DNA from 2 places in the Arenibacter sp. S6351L genome. Region 2 is predicted to be linked to the other one. Evidence: riboswitches for the same ligand, from Rfam matches in the RefSeq annotation. Region 2 holds a riboswitch; the other holds the start of a gene.

Region 1 (7,997 bases), on a different contig from region 2:
GTCTATTGCAAAATAATCTGTTACATCTTTATCATCATGAAAGTAAAATGCACGTGCCAATCCGCGTTGAACAAAAAACATGGATTTGGCATACTTACCAATTTCCAATAAAGCTGTATTTTTTGGAATTAGGTCATATGAAATGATTTTTTCAAAATCCTCAATAACATCATTTTTTAATGGTGAAAGCGAGTGAAACAAACTGATTATTGGATTGGGATTCATAGGGCAATGATTTAGGTTTAGCATTTAAAATGTATTATTTGCAAAAACTGTTTCAAATTATTTGTTATTAGTAATACTCTACTGATAATTGTTACATTCCCTGGAATAGAATGTTGAAGTTTGTTAAGGATGCCGCACGTTTCTAGATTGTAATATTACCTTTAATTTTACTTGTGTTCTAAAGGAAGCCCAAAGGAGGAAGTCCATCTATATTTTATAAGTGAGGGCTCTGCAAAGTGTATTAGCTTGGTTTTGGGGGTAGGGGGGGGTACAGTATGGTCCTGTTTCTGCCCTTTATTTACCGATTATAATACCATACTCTGCTGGTATGACCACTCCAGAAAATCCATTTGTAAACCCATAGAATATTACCAAAATAGTTATTAATCCCATAATTAAAATAAGGTAAGATTGTTTCCTTGGTTCAACTCCGAGTATATTCCATTTCATTTTTTTGCTATGGATAGCCGAAACATGAAGGAAAAATGAAATCATGGCAAGACCATAATATGGTATGAAAAATATATTTACAGGGAATACATTTAGACCTGCTGCTCCAAAATAAAAGTTAGTATCCAAATTTAAAAATAGTCTCCCAAATAGTACGGCACTTGAATGTATCAATAAGAAAAATGCGAGGTAAAGCCCAGTCCAAATTTTCGATTTTTCAAAAAAGTCGGAGACCTTTTTTCGTTTTTTTAGGAAAAGTTTTACTCCTGAAAAAATTTGAACTACAATTGTGGCAAGTAGGATAGTTTCAGCGATGGGATTTCGATAAACCACCCTTAGATGATTCATCATTTCAATATGGGCATTTGCTCCGTAAAGACCAAATAAATGATTAAATAGATGCGTTCCCACGAAAATTGAAATTATAATTCCAGAATAATAATGTAGTTTTTTTATGTTCATATTATTGGGTTGTGGCAAACAACAGTCTATCGGAATAATTTTAGAATTATTATTACTGTTTTTTACTGTGAAAATAGCACAAGTAAAGTAGTAAAATGCAAATTTGTGACAATGCCAAAGCAAAGCATTTAACATAGGTTAAATTGTGTTGAATACTTATCTTTTAAATATGTTATCTAATTAGTTTTATTGGGGTTTTGTCATTTTGAAAAGAATAAAATCAGTCATTATTGGTTGAATTCCACTCATTCTGAATTCAGTGGCTATTTGTGCTCTATGATAATTTGAATGATTGATAATTTGGAACAAAATATCCAAAACACTGTTCTGGAAATATTTGCCGTTTGTAGTCTTCCAGTCAATCAACTGATCTAACTTGTATATGGACAGTATTTCTATGGATTGGTCAAAGTTTAACCTTTCGTACCCTTCCAAATCAGAGACTTCATGTATTGTCCATGCGTCAAACAATTCTGTATTGTTCAAATTAAATTTAGCATTCCAGATTTGATGGACATTTATAATATGGCTGATAAGCTTAATGGTTTTTGCGGAAATTTGGCTATGATTTTCGGTTATTGCCGAAATAATAGCATTATTTTGATGGTTGGTGTATTGAAATAGCTCCTGGACAAAGGGTTTCATTGGACAATAATTAAACATATAAACGATTTGATTTTCGAACCTATATTTTTTGTGTTTCCAAAACCTTATTTTAATCGTGATATTACTAAGGTGCTGACATCTCTTTTAAGGGATTCCTTCTTAATATTTGCAAATGGATAGAACTAAATTAGTAAAAGAAAATATAATAAAAGGTAATCTTCAGGATTTTGAGAGTACCCGGAAAACACAGAAATAATCAAGTCGGCTATCTGTGGTTTTGTTTGGCAGCAAAATTTATGGACTGAAGACTACAATTCTAAAATTCCCGAAGAAATTAATTAATAGGTAGCCTAACCATACTTTATAAAAACTTGTGATTGAAATATCTTTTCTTTTTACGGTGCTCTTAATTATGGAACACAATTTTTTTGATGGGTATAACTGAGTTTTTTTGTTTCCAATGTGCATTGTAACCGGGTACTTGTGCGGAGGACATCACAAAACAGGAATTATTAAATATGGGCAATTCGTACCATTCTTACGCCAACTATGGCCCGTGTTTTTATACCTTAGCACTTTTAAGCCCATGAATATTGGCTTTGGCAAATCAACAACGCTATTTTGTTACCTATTAAATGGAGTAAATCTTCCGGATTGGATTTTAAAAAGGCGGTACTTTTTATGGTCATCAGCACCTTTTCATTTGCCTTGATGAATGTTTCCGTAAAATATTTGGCCCGTATCCCAACATTCCAAATTGTATTTTTTAGATGTTTTGGTTCGTTCGTATTGGCTACCACTTTTATTTTGGTCAAAGGGATTCCAATATTTGGTAACAAACGAAGATTAATGTTGTTAAGGGCTGGGCTCGGCTTAACGGCTATGAGTCTGTTCTTTCTTTCTCTAAAATACTTAAATGTAGGTACAGCAGTTTCATTACGCTATATAGCCCCTATTTTTGCCGCTATTTTTGCGGTTTTCCTGTTAAGGGAAAAGTTGAAAAATATTCAGTGGGTTTTCTTTCTTACGGCCTTTGCAGGGGTATTGGTTTTAAAAGGATTTGACGGCAACATTAATACCACAGGACTAACTTTAATTTTAACTGCTTCTGTTTTTAGTGGAATGGTCTACGTGGTTATTAGAAAAATTGGAGTTTCAGATCATCCTGCAGTTGTAGTAAATTATTTTATGTTTGTAGGAACCGTTATAGGCGGACTTTTGGCTATTGCCGTTTGGGTACGGCCCATGGGTTACGAATGGGTATTTTTAATCCTGTTGGGTGTCTTTGGTTTCATGGGGCAATTATATATGACCAAGGCATTTCAAATTGCAAAAACAAACCTTGTTGCCCCATTAAAATATATTGAAGTGATTTTTACAATTTCCATTGGTGTTTTATGGTTCAGTGAGGCGTATACTATTTATAGTTTCATAGGGCTATTTATGATCATTTCGGCTTTGGTGTTGAATACTTTGGTGAAGAAGGATTAAATATCCGCGTTTCGCAACCTTGATGATAGAAGTATATAGTTATACTTTCACTTACAAATGGGATTATCTAGCTTATGAGTCTTCTTTTTTAAATACATATCTAAAAATAGACTACAAATCGCAAATAAGTTTTAGCTTTGTTTTTGAAATGGGGTGCTTGCCATTAAGGGTGGGCTGAGATGATACCCAGGAGTTTTGGCTCCGAACCTGATCCGGATAATGCCGGCGTAGGGATTTTAGTTCGATGTTGCACCACTGCAAGTCGGTACTTTCTTCATCTTCCCATTTCATAAATAAAGTTAGGGAATCGATGGAGAATTTTTTTACACACCTTACATGGTTGCAGGCATTGGGAACAGTCCTTGGAGTAGCGCAAGTGCTTTTGGCAAGGAATAATAATATCCACAACTATTTATTTGGAATTGTTTCCATACTAATTGGCATTTGGGTACTATACCAAACTAAACTGTATGCGGATATTGTACTACATCTATACTATTTGTTCATGAGTATCTACGGTTGGCTTTATTGGAAGTATGGTAGGCAAAAAGAAGAAACCCCTATTACTTACTCGGAAAAAACAGAACAAATAAAGGCGGTTGGGATTGTGATTGCCTGTTTTGCTCTGATGGTCTATTGGTTAAGGTTTTATACCAATTCGGATGTCCCTATCTGGGATGCGGCTGTAAGTGCCTTTGCCTGGGCCGGAATGTGGCTCATGGCAAAAAGAAAGATGGAGAACTGGATCTACTTAAATATTAGTAATATTATTTCAATTCCCTTGCTCTTGTACAAAGAACTTTATATTTATGCGGGCTTGACCATTTTCTTGTTTATAGTGGGGACGTCGGGATATTTTAAATGGAGAAAATTAATTATAGATGACACAAGTGGACAACCTGCACAAGCTTAGAAGACTAAATTGGGGAGTTGATGTATTTCCACAAGATGTTTTGGATTGGATCAACAATGAAAACCTATGGAACATATGGGTTCCTAAAACTTATGGAGGTTTGGAACTATCCCTAACAGAGGGACTGTCCAGGCTTAGGGCATTGGCCAAGATTGATGCCAGCTTGGGATGGACCATCACCCTATGTAGCGGAGCCAATTATTTCATAGGTAACTTACAGCCGTCCAAGGCCCAGGAAATTTTTATGAAGGCAGGAGTCTCCCCTTGTTTGGGAGGAAGCGGAGGGGTTTTTGGTACGGCTGAAATGGTTGATGACCAATACAGAATTTCTGGAAAATGGCGCTATGCCACTGGCGCTCCCTACCTCACACATTTTACATTGAATGCGGAAATTTTGGAGAATGGTATCCAATTACGTAATGATGACGGGTCGCCAAGGGTACGGTCATTTGTGATTCCGAAAGATGCGGTGCAGATAATTGAAGACTGGAATACCATGGGCCTTCAAGCTACCGCCACCCATTCTTTTGCCGTTAAAGGTTATATGGCCCATAAGAGCTGTAGTTTCAGCTATAATGATCGCTATCTGCCTCACCCTATTTTTAAAATTCCCTTTGCTCTTTTTGCCGATTTAACACTTTGGATAAATTATATTGGTATAGCCGAACATTTATTGGAAGAAGCCCGTGCGGATATAGATAAAGGGAAGTTGAACGTTTTGGAAAATATTATTCTAGAGTCCGATCGTAAAATATTCCTATACGCCAGTGAAATTGAGAAAAGGATTATTGAAAAAAGAGATTTTGAGGAGGGTTATTTGGAAGGCATACACAATGTGGCTGTAATATCCGTGAAAGGAATTTCTAGGAATATAATAGAAATCTTCCCAAGTTTGGGTGTGAAGGCGAGTACAAAGGGCCATAAGTTAAACCAAATTTTCTGTGATTATTTTACGGCCACCCAACACCACATTTTTACAAAGTAGCTGAACTAGTTGTAACGAATATTCATGTTTCAAGGGTTTTGTGTGATTTTGAATATTATTTTAGAACTAATCCCATTAGTAATATAAATGTTTTGCCTAATTCTTTTGTAAAGCCACGAGTTCCTCCAAGGTTTCCTGAGCTTCTACATATTTTTTGTCGCTTTCAGACCGGTTGATGCTGGAAAGTGTGTGCCACTCCTTCATAAGTCCGTTGTATTTTTCTTGAAGCTTTTCTTCCTTGGATTTGTTTTTGAATATTCCGAACATGACTAATTTTTTAAGTGTTGAGTAATTTTAGAACTCATGGGATTGGTGTTGGAAAAAAAATAATCCACCAAACTACCTCTTTCGTCCACGAGATATTTTTGAAAATTCCATTTTACAGAAGAATTTTTAAGGCCATTTACAGCTTTGTTTGTAAGCCAACTGTATAAAGGATGTTGGTTTTTTCCTTTAACATCGATTTTTTCGGTTATTAGGAATTTTACCCCATAATTTACTTCACAAAATGTCTCAATTTCGGCAGCGGTGCCCGGTTCTTGGCCTCCAAATTGATTACAGGGCAATCCAATAACTACTAAATTGTTTTTATAAGAATCTTGTAGTTCCTGTAATTGCTTGTATTGGGGGGTAAAGCCACATTTTGAAGCCACATTTACAAATAGGATATGCGTGCCCTCAAAGTCTTTCAAATAAATGGGGCTGCCACTTAAGCTATTTATTTTGATATCATATATAGATTGCAAATCCATCTTTTCCTTGGGTTTGGAACTAGTGAATAAGGTTGCGGCAAATGTTTTGAGAGGATTCATACATTATATTTTAAACGTTACAATTCCATAGTCCATTTCAAATATTTGACCTGAGATCGAAGATGCTTTTTCAGACAATAGAAATTCGGCCATTTCCGCTACTTCCTTGGGGTTTAGGAAATTCTTTAAGGGATGACGCTCTTTAATATTTTCGATCATCTTCTCATTGCGCAGAAGTTTCGAAGCCAATTGGGTATCCGTAACAGTTGGTGCAATGGCATTAATACGTATGTTGGGTGCCAATTCCGCACCAAGGGATTTTACCAAACCTTCCACGCCGGATTTGGCTGCAGCAATACTGGCGTGGTAGGGCATTCCTAATTTGGAGGCCACAGTGCTAAAAAGTAAAATAGAGGGGCGATCAGCCTTTTTGAGCACATCCAAATACTTTTGCATGGCCTTTACGGCCCCAATAACATTGATTTCATAATCTTCCCTAAAGTCCTCTAAACTTAAACGTGCAAAAGGTTTTAAATTAATACTTCCGGGACAGTATACCAAGGCATCCATGGCCGTAATTTCCGGTAAATCGTCACTAAGAATATCAACATTATAATGTGTTAGGTTGGCGTGGGTATATTCGGGCGCCGACCTACTAAGGTTGATTACTTTATGGGAATCCACCATATTACCTACAATAGCCTTACCTATTCCTTTACTGCCTCCTACAATGACTATTGTCTTCATTTTTTTTAATGGTCTTAGATATTGGTAACCAAATGTTTGCCCTTTAACCTTTTTTCTACTTTACGTTTTATAGCGGTTAAACGCTTCATGATATCCATAATCTTATCATCCTTCTTACTTTTATAAATTTCATTCAAGCCCAAGATCAGTTCTTTTGCCTTTCTTGAAATTTCAATTCTGTCGCTTGTTGAAAGTGATCTTAATTTCCTTTGCTCAAATTCCAATGCTTCGTTGATGAGGTCCATAATTTTAGTGTTTAATGTAGTTTTGTAATTCTGCTATTTTTGATGGAGTATTAAATTTTCCTCCGTAATAGGAGGTTACGGTTGCGGATGTTTCATCTTTAATGCCCCTTGAAGACACACACAGGTGTTTGGCATCTATAATTACCGCAACGTCGTCAGTGCCCAAAATATCTTTCAAATCTTCTGCGATTTGATTGGTAAGGCGTTCCTGTACCTGTGGCCGTTTTGCGTAGTACTGTACAATTCTATTCAACTTGGACAAACCTATTACTTTCCCCGAGGAGATATAAGCTACATGGGCTTTCCCTATTATCGGTACAAAATGATGTTCGCAGTTGGAATAGAAGGAAATATTCTTTTCCACCAACATTTGATTGTACTGATATTTATTGTCGAATAATGCTATTTTTGGCTTGTTTGCCGGATTTAATCCAGAGAAAATCTCATCGATGTACATCTTGGCAACTCGCTCTGGAGTACCTTTCAGGGAATCGTCTGTAAGATCCAATCCCATTACGTCCATAATTTCCTCATATAATACGGCAATACGCTGTTTTTTCTCGGAGTCCGACAGTTTAAAGGCATCCGGTTTCATTGGGGTTTCCAAACCTGTATATAGATGGTCGTCACCAATTTCCCCATGGCTAAATCCATTTAATTTATGGCCATTCTTATTATTTGTAGTTAAGGTTTCTATGTTCATAAAATCTTTTTTATGTGCTGTACTTATGTACTCATACTATAAGTCAAAGCAACGTTATCGTTTTGAAATTGAGTTATTTGAAATCTGTTTTTGTCGAGAACATTTAAAGCGCCCTTGTTCAAAAGTCCTTAATTTTTGGTGCTTGGTGGCACGTCCTTGTACACGTTGGCGCCACATTTTAAAACTACTTGGTCTCATTTCCCGGCGCATAAGCTTAATGACTTCTTGTTCGGGCATAGAGAACTGATAGGTAATGGCTTCAAATGGGGTTCTGTCTTCCCATGCCATTTCAATAATACGGTCAATATCTTTTTCGCCTAAATTCATTTAAAATTTAAAAAATCATATTTAGATTCATATCTCGCTTTTAGTTTTATCAACTTATGTAGAAAAGGTTTACTATTATCAAAGCTTTCAT
Region 2 (7,997 bases):
GTCATTATAGGATTTTGTTATTACTTCCTGTTCAAAGGCAGAAATAATACTTCGCAGCTGTTGTGAAATTTCCAGATCGGCCCTACTTAATTGCAATTCTTTCTGCGCTACCGAGCGTAGGGCTTTGGTATTGCTCTGTTTGGCCTCGGCCAAAAGTGATTTGGATACCGTTAAGACCGAATCTACCCGTTGTGAAACGGGAATGTTGCTGGTGTCTTTTGGGACGTTTTCGCTAAGGTATTCGGCCCATTTTTTTATGGTATTCTGCGCATCAGGAGGTAGGTCCAAATAATTGGGATTAAGGCTTTCCGGCGTAATTTTTCCAAGAGACTCCTCAATTTTGCTAAATTCCTTTAGGGCATTGTCTATAGAATTGTTGGCTTCGCTTTTTCTTTTCAATCGAAGAAGTTCATTGCTGTTGAAAACCTTTTTTTTAAGAAGCCCCTGTACGCTGTCCAACATTTCCTTTTGGTAGTCATTGACCGTAAGTAGTTTAAGGGAGTCTATGGTGATAAAGATGGAATCTATCTTTTGGGCATAGGCCGTAAAACTTTTTGGAGTCTTTTTTTGGAGTGCCAGCTTGGAAAGACTTTCCGCTTCATATAGTTCTGTAAGTAGGGAGCCTGTTTTTAGTAATTTGGCATCGTTTTCCGTTGCCGCGTCCGTAGATACAAATACCTTTATTTCTGAAAATATAAAATAGGCCACAACTAGGGTCAATATCCCAAGCATAAGATAGCTGAACATAATTTTAAAGGTGAATTTGTTCTTTGTTTTATTCATTAATAATTCCAGTTTTTACGGCTGTTATTCTAATTTACGTATTTCAAGGCCCATTGGTCTATAAATTATAGTTAATTATTTATCTCTTTTTATTATGAAATTAGATTGGCCGTACGTAAATTTGCGCCCGTCTCAAAGGGGTGCTTGTTAGGTCAGGCTGAGATTATACCCAAGGAACCTGGGCAGGTAATGCTGCCAAGGGATGCGAAAATCGCGTTTTGGAATTTCCAACGTTTTATTTTCGATACAATTTTGTAATCGGAAAAAACAAAAATCAATTTTTAACAAGAATAATAGCCCCTTTTATTCGTAACAAATGTATTACGGATGAAAACTATGTTCACAACGGTCGCTATCGTAGCGACTACGCTTTTGGCGATTGGCCAAGAGAAACCCAAAGATTCTTTGGAAGGAAAAGAAATTGCCTTGGATGAGGTATTGGTATCTGCCGTTAGGGTTACCAAGCAATCTCCGGTAACCTTTACCAACCTCACCAAAGAACAGATCAAACCCAGAAATTTAGGACAGGATATTCCTATCCTAATGAATTTTATGCCAGCTGTGGTTACCACTTCCGATGCCGGGGCAGGTGTTGGTTACACAGGTATTAGAGTTCGTGGTAGTGATGGTACACGGGTTAATGTTACCATTAATGGGATTCCCTACAACGATGCCGAATCGCATGGTTCGTTTTGGGTAAACATGCCCGACTTCGCCTCTTCCACGGAAAGTTTGCAATTGCAACGTGGGGTAGGAACATCAACAAATGGGTCAGGAGCCTTTGGAGCAAGTTTAAATTTGTTGACCGATGCCGTTTCCAATGAGGCCTTTGGTCAGATTTCGTCTTCCATAGGCAGTTTTGGCACACTTAGAAATAATCTAAAATTTAGTACCGGCTTATTAAACGATCATGTAGAGATTGCCGGACGTTTGTCTAGAATAACCTCTGACGGTTACATTGATAGGGCTTCTTCAGAATTGGATTCCTACTTTTTGCAAGGGTCATATGTTGACGACAATACATTGGTCAAGGCATTATTGTTCGGGGGTCATGAAATTACCTATCAGGCTTGGAACGGTATAGATGCCGAAACTTTGGCATCTGACAGGACTTTCAATTCCGCGGGAATCTATACCGATGAAAATGGAAATACCCAGTTTTATGACAACGAAGTGGATAATTATAGGCAAAATCATTTTCAATTGCATTGGAACGAACAAATTGCCAATAATTGGAATACCAATCTGGCATTCCATTTTACGAAAGGAAGAGGGTTTTTTGAACAGTATAAGGAAGACGATGACTTTAGTACCTATGGCATTGAGCCAATAATGGTTGATGGGGAAGAAGTGGATAAGACCGATCTAATAAGAAGACGCTGGCTGGTCAATGATTTTTACGGAACCACGTTTTCTGCCAATTATGATAAAGAGAGTTTAAATTTAATTCTTGGAGGAGGTTGGAACAAATATGAAGGAAGCCATTTTGGGGAAATTATTTGGGCGCGTTTTTCCAACAATAAAGATTATGAAGACAGATATTATGATGACAGTTCCACCAAAACGGACCTAAATCTTTTTGCCAAGGCCAATTATAAGTTTAGCGACCAATGGAGTGCTTATGGAGATCTACAGTTTAGGACCATAGGGTATAAGGCTAATGGCGAAGACACAGGACTTGTTGATGATACCTTTAATTTTTTCAACCCCAAGCTTGGGATTACCTATGATCTGAACATGAATAATAATTTTTACCTCTCTTATGCCAGGGCCAATCGTGAACCTAACAGAAATGATTATGAAAGTGGTAGCCCCAAGCCTGAAAAGTTAAACGATTATGAGTTGGGATGGCGCTATATTACTCCAGATGTACAGTTGAATACCAATGTGTACTTTATGGGGTATAAGGACCAATTGGTGCTCACTGGTGAATTAAATGATGTTGGAGCTCCTTTGCGTGCCAATGTTGGGGACAGTTACCGCTTAGGTTTGGAAGTGGATGCTACCATAGCCTTGGGGAATCAATTTAAAATACGGCCCAATGTGGCATTGAGCAGAAACAGAAACAGGGATTTTGTGTTTCAACGGGATGGTGAACTGCAAGAACTTGGAGATACCCATATTTCCTTTTCGCCAGATATTATCGTTGGAAACGTTTTAACTTATCAGCCTAAGGAAAATGTTCAATTTAGCTTGTTGACCAAGTTTGTTGGAGAACAATATATGGGTAATATAGATTCTGAAGGATCTAAGTTGGATTCGTATTCGCAAACCGATTTTAATGTGCAGTATGAAATCAATACCAACGGTTTTGTAAAGAGCATAGTTTTATCAGGATTGGTCAATAATATATTTGATGCCGTATATGTGTCCAATGGATACTTTTATACTTTTGATGACGATTATTCAGTGCCTGGGACCGTTACCACCTATGAAGGGGCCGGTTACTATCCGCAGGCAGGGATCAATTTCCTACTTGGGGCATCCATAAGTTTTTAAGTACGCGTTACCGTTTTATTCTGTAACTTAAAAACCCCTATGTTGGCTCATTAGGCCAACATAGGGGTTTGTTTTTATATTCCTAATATTAAAACTGTGCAGTTTAGGAGAACTAATTCTTCGGTTAGAAGATTATACTTTCTCCGGCACTATATAGGGATATCTGTACTTTCTGGTAAGCAAAAGGTCAGCTTCTTCATTGTTTATGAATTTTTCGAACTCCCCATTAAATTTTAAGGTTTCCCCGACCCTCAACGCAATATTTGCTATCAATGGCAGTACGGTGGACATATGACCTGTCTCAATATCGCAATTTAAATCATGGTGGTTTCCTGAGCGAACCCCGTCTATAAAGTTTCCATAATGTCCCTTGCTGTCAGGGGCGGTCAAAAATGAGGTGTCGCCACCAACGGCAGCGCTTCCGGCCATTTCAGAACCTGCAAAAGGTTCTGTTTCCTTGCCTCTGTATGCTTTCCAGGTAGAGCCGTTTACTTCCATCCATCCTTCTGTTCCGTAAAACATATTCCCAATCTTAATGCCTAAATTGGCCTCATGGTTGGTATACCTGCCACGGGTTTCAAATTCCAATATTTTTCCATCCTCATATTCAAATACCGAAGTTTGGGTGTTTGGTGTTTCTTGTGAACATTCCTGGGGTGTAAATCCAAAAATACCTCCCATAGACTGCACCTTAACCGGATGTATCTTTTTATTAAGACCCCATCGGGCTATATCAAATTGATGTGGCCCTTGGTTGCCTGTGTCGCCATTGCCGGTGTCCCAGTGCCAATGCCAATTATAGTGTCCCTTTTTTTCATTATAAGGCCTATAGGTTGCCGGACCCAGCCAAAGATCGTAGTTCAAGGTTGATGGTGAAACACTGTCTGGAGAAATCCCAAAGGAATCCCTAGGCTTAAAACAGGTGCCTCTGGATAAAAATACCTCTCCAATACCCCCACGATGCAAGAAATCCATGGCCTGCATTACATTGCTTATGGATCTGTTTTGGAAACCTACTTGGACAACCCGATTATATTTTCGTGCGGCCTCTACCATTTTTCTTCCTTCCCATACATTATGGGAACTAGGTTTTTCAACATACACATGTTTTCCGGCCTGGCAGGCCCAGATGGTGGCCAGTGCATGCCAATGATTGGGAACTGCTACTACTACAGCGTCTATTTCCTTGTCCTCAAAAACACGGCGCATATCTTCCTCGGTACCTGGTTTGTTACCTTTTTGGTTTTTGGTAGCCATTTTTACATTGTCGCCCAAAACAGCAGAGTCAACATCACAAACGGTTTTAATTCGTACTCCATCATTGTACATCTCGGAAAAATTTTCCAACAAATTACTTCCACGACCCCTGACACCAATAGATCCGAGGACCACGCGGTCATTGGCACCCATAATGTTCCCGTAAGATTTTGCGGAAAAGGCAGATGCACCAACAACAACGCCGGTACTGGCAAGGGTAGTTTTTTTAATAAAGTCTCTTCTGTTGTCCATAATTATGTTTTAATAAATTCTGTATTAATAAGTTATTTGGAATAATGTTTACTGCTTTGAAAAATTGGCGAACTCCGAATCTAGCTCTGCCTTTCCCAAATTCTTGCTTGCTACTACAATCCGATGTTTAAAGGTTACATCCTCCCCTTTGTCCAGGCTTAGGTTCAAAGTTTCCTTTCCATCACTAAAGACTTCCTGTCCTAAGGGATTGGCTGCAAAAAGGCCATAGCCCCGAGTATGCCAATAGGTAGGATAGCCGGCATTGGAAGTATGGTCCAATATTGCCAGGGATATTTTTTCGTCCCCAATGTTCGATCTTAAATTCACCCAATTGGATCGTTTTCCCCAACAGTCGTCCCCTTCAATATTCTCGCTGTTAATGTAATTTCCGTTTACGCCTTCATTGTTTAAGACAGGGACACCGGTAGGGATTCCATTGGAATCGGTAAAAATATCGGGCTTGTTGGAGGGGTGCTCCAATTCGCGAGTAACCCGTATGCCCAAGACGCCTTCCTTATTGTCCTTAAAAATTACTTTTTCGTTGGGAGCAGACAGGTTGGTGATACGATCTATGGAATATTCATCGTGATCGCCTCTAAAAATAAAAGTGGTGTTTTCTTTTAACAATACCTTTCCTTCGTTAGAAACCCAATCCATGGCCACCTTTAGGCTTGCTTCCTCATTGCCGTCTTCGATACCCAGTATTTCCTTGTGAAGAATGGTGCCGTAACTTCCTCTCTTTTCTACTTTGATGGAATCCGAATTGTTCCAAAAATCCAATCCGTTAACATCACCGTAATTAAACCAAACTCCTACGTGATGCGGATGGTCCACCCTTTCCCCCACAGACGGTTCCAAGGGATATTTTCTGGTAATCTTGGTGCCCTTAGGGGTAATTAAAGGGTATAGTACCGGTTTTTTAATGTTGGTAGGATAGATATAGGAGGTAAATAGATTACCATCAATAAATACATCTACCTTTCTCTCTTGGTCGTTGCGGACCAGTTTTATTCTTTTTTCTGTCTTGGGTTGAATGTCGGCCTCGACCGTTTTGTCCGACTTGGCCTGCTTGCAGGATACCATAAAGACTAGGGCTATAACACTGCTTAAACCCGATTTAAGAAGTAATGTTGTTGTGTTCATTCTTGTTGATCTATATTGAATTGGATTAATTTGTTTCAAGAGATTATAATTCCACTACATTTTTCCAATTTTAATGTTTCGGAAGCTGGCGGTCATCTCGGTATTGGGGTGTAGTTGCAACCCTATGGGTCCCGTTTTAACATAACTGTCGGAAGTGTAGCTCATAACATGTTTGTTGTTGAGCCAAACTTCGTAATACCCGGCAATGGCTATCACTTTTATGGTATTCCAGTCGTTGGGCTTTAGGATTTCCTTGACGTTTTGGGCTTCTACGGGATACTTTTTTCCTACAATGTAGGGGGAGCCGGTCATATCACGCTTTAAAGAGCCCGAAATCCCCATTTGTATCTGTTCTTTGTCGTTTCTGAGGAAAATCCCCGTATCAACGGTTCCTTCATCATATCTGAAGTCGGTTTCAATTACGAAATCGGTATATTCCTTTTCGGTCCATAAAATAGAGCCCTTTTTATCAGGACCACTTTTGGCCTGTAGTATTCCGTTTTCCACGGTCCACCATATGTTGTTTTCAGGAACAATCCATCCTTTGAGATTTTTTCCGTTAAAAGCACTTTTAAGTACTGGGTCTTGTGCATACATGTTTAACGCAATAAAATTCACTATAAGAAACGTACAAATAATTTTTGCTTTCATATAATTAAGGTTTTAACGGTGATACTATAAATTGGAATGTGGTCAATGATTATAAAATAGAGTTCTTAAATTATTGAGGAGTACATTACAGTATTGTTAATGCTACACCGTTTTTTTATAAAACTATTTAAAAACTATGTCATTTTCCAATTTTATCTGCCAAAATTTAGAGATAACTTTAAGTATTGGTAAAATACCATTACGTAGAGTTAAGAATTGTGAAGTTAGGAATGTTCTGTATAGAAAAAACACAATGTGTTGTCCTGAATACCGGATAATCAAACTTGCATTTTTCAAGATTTTATTGGAACAATATTCATTTCGATTTTATCTTTCAAAATTTTTGAAAAATTTTCAGGGCATTATGGAGAATCCTAGATTTTGTGCTGTTTAATTCATTTTTTAACCGTTATTTTTGTGACTCAAGTAGATAGCCAAAACCTATAAATTTTAGATAATGAACAAAACAAGTTACACGAAACCACTGCGATGGGGAATAATTGGTTGTGGAGCGGTTACTGAAGTAAAAAGTGGACCACCTTATCAACAGACCAAAGATTTTGAATTGATAGCTGTAATGCGTAGGGATGAAGAAAAGGCGAAGGACTATGCAAAAAGACATGGTGTCCCCAAATATTATTCCAAAGCGGAGGATTTGATAATGGATCCAGAAGTAGATGCAATTTATATTGCCACACCCCCGGATACCCATAAACATTATGCCTTAATGGTGGCCGAAGCCGGCAAGCCTTGTTGTGTGGAGAAACCCATGGCGCCAAGTTATGCGGACAGCTTGGAGATATACAATGTTTTTAAAGAAAAAAAATTGCCTCTTTTTGTGGCTTATTATAGGCGCTCCTTGCCAAGGTTTCTGAAAATAAAGGAATGGATGGACAATGGTGAGATTGGGGAAACAAGACATATCCGGTGGCATCTGTCCAAGTCTCCAAGTACTGAAGATCTGGAAAAAACATACAATTGGAGGACCGATGGTGAAATTGCACCCGGGGGTTATTTTGATGATTTGGCCAGCCATGGGTTGGACTTGTTTTCGTTTTATCTTGGGGATGTTGAAAATGCCTTTGGGGTCAGCACCAATCAACAAGGACTGTATACCGCAAAAGATGCTATCGCCGCTTGTTGGATTTACAAAAATGGAGTTACTGGGGAAGGCAGTTGGAATTTTGGCACCTCGGAAAGAGTGGATATGGTGGAGATTATAGGCAGTACTGGCAAAATATCCTTTCCAGTGTTTGATGAAGGGGATATCACTCTAAGCAATGAAAATGGTACTCAAAATCTCTTTATTGATCACCCTAAGCACGTGCAGCAGTTTCATGTAGAAAACTTACGGGCGCATTTGTTGGAAAACAGGGAGCATCCTTCAACTGGAAAGTCGGGATTGCATACCA

What was found. Region 2 has a riboswitch for thiamine pyrophosphate ahead of MWU82_RS07665 (TonB-dependent receptor). Riboswitches for the same ligand answer to the same signal wherever they lie in the genome.
Region 1: another riboswitch for thiamine pyrophosphate. It lies ahead of pnuC (nicotinamide riboside transporter PnuC); the one in region 2 lies ahead of MWU82_RS07665 (TonB-dependent receptor).

What each region holds. Positions count from the first base shown of each region.
Region 1 is NZ_JALKBB010000018.1:6,564-14,560, forward strand. It holds gene MWU82_RS14665 (Crp/Fnr family transcriptional regulator) at 1-225, opposite strand, end outside; gene MWU82_RS14670 (hypothetical protein) at 520-1,137, opposite strand; gene MWU82_RS14675 (DinB family protein) at 1,324-1,782, opposite strand; gene MWU82_RS14680 (DMT family transporter) at 2,365-3,234, shown strand; TPP riboswitch at 3,374-3,485, shown strand; gene pnuC (nicotinamide riboside transporter PnuC) at 3,545-4,147, shown strand; gene MWU82_RS14690 (acyl-CoA dehydrogenase) at 4,116-5,132, shown strand; gene MWU82_RS14695 (Lacal_2735 family protein) at 5,229-5,399, opposite strand; gene MWU82_RS14700 (glutathione peroxidase) at 5,402-5,944, opposite strand; gene MWU82_RS14705 (SDR family oxidoreductase) at 5,948-6,631, opposite strand; gene MWU82_RS14710 (hypothetical protein) at 6,646-6,876, opposite strand; gene folE (GTP cyclohydrolase I FolE) at 6,881-7,579, opposite strand; gene MWU82_RS14720 (TIGR03643 family protein) at 7,634-7,906, opposite strand; gene MWU82_RS14725 (hypothetical protein) at 7,903-7,997, opposite strand, start outside.
Region 2 is NZ_JALKBB010000007.1:44,705-52,701, forward strand. It holds gene MWU82_RS07660 (ATP-binding protein) at 1-783, opposite strand, end outside; TPP riboswitch at 909-1,003, shown strand; gene MWU82_RS07665 (TonB-dependent receptor) at 1,111-3,282, shown strand; gene MWU82_RS07670 (Gfo/Idh/MocA family oxidoreductase) at 3,415-4,791, opposite strand; gene MWU82_RS07675 (PmoA family protein) at 4,840-5,934, opposite strand; gene MWU82_RS07680 (DUF1080 domain-containing protein) at 5,989-6,585, opposite strand; gene MWU82_RS07685 (Gfo/Idh/MocA family oxidoreductase) at 7,043-7,997, shown strand, end outside.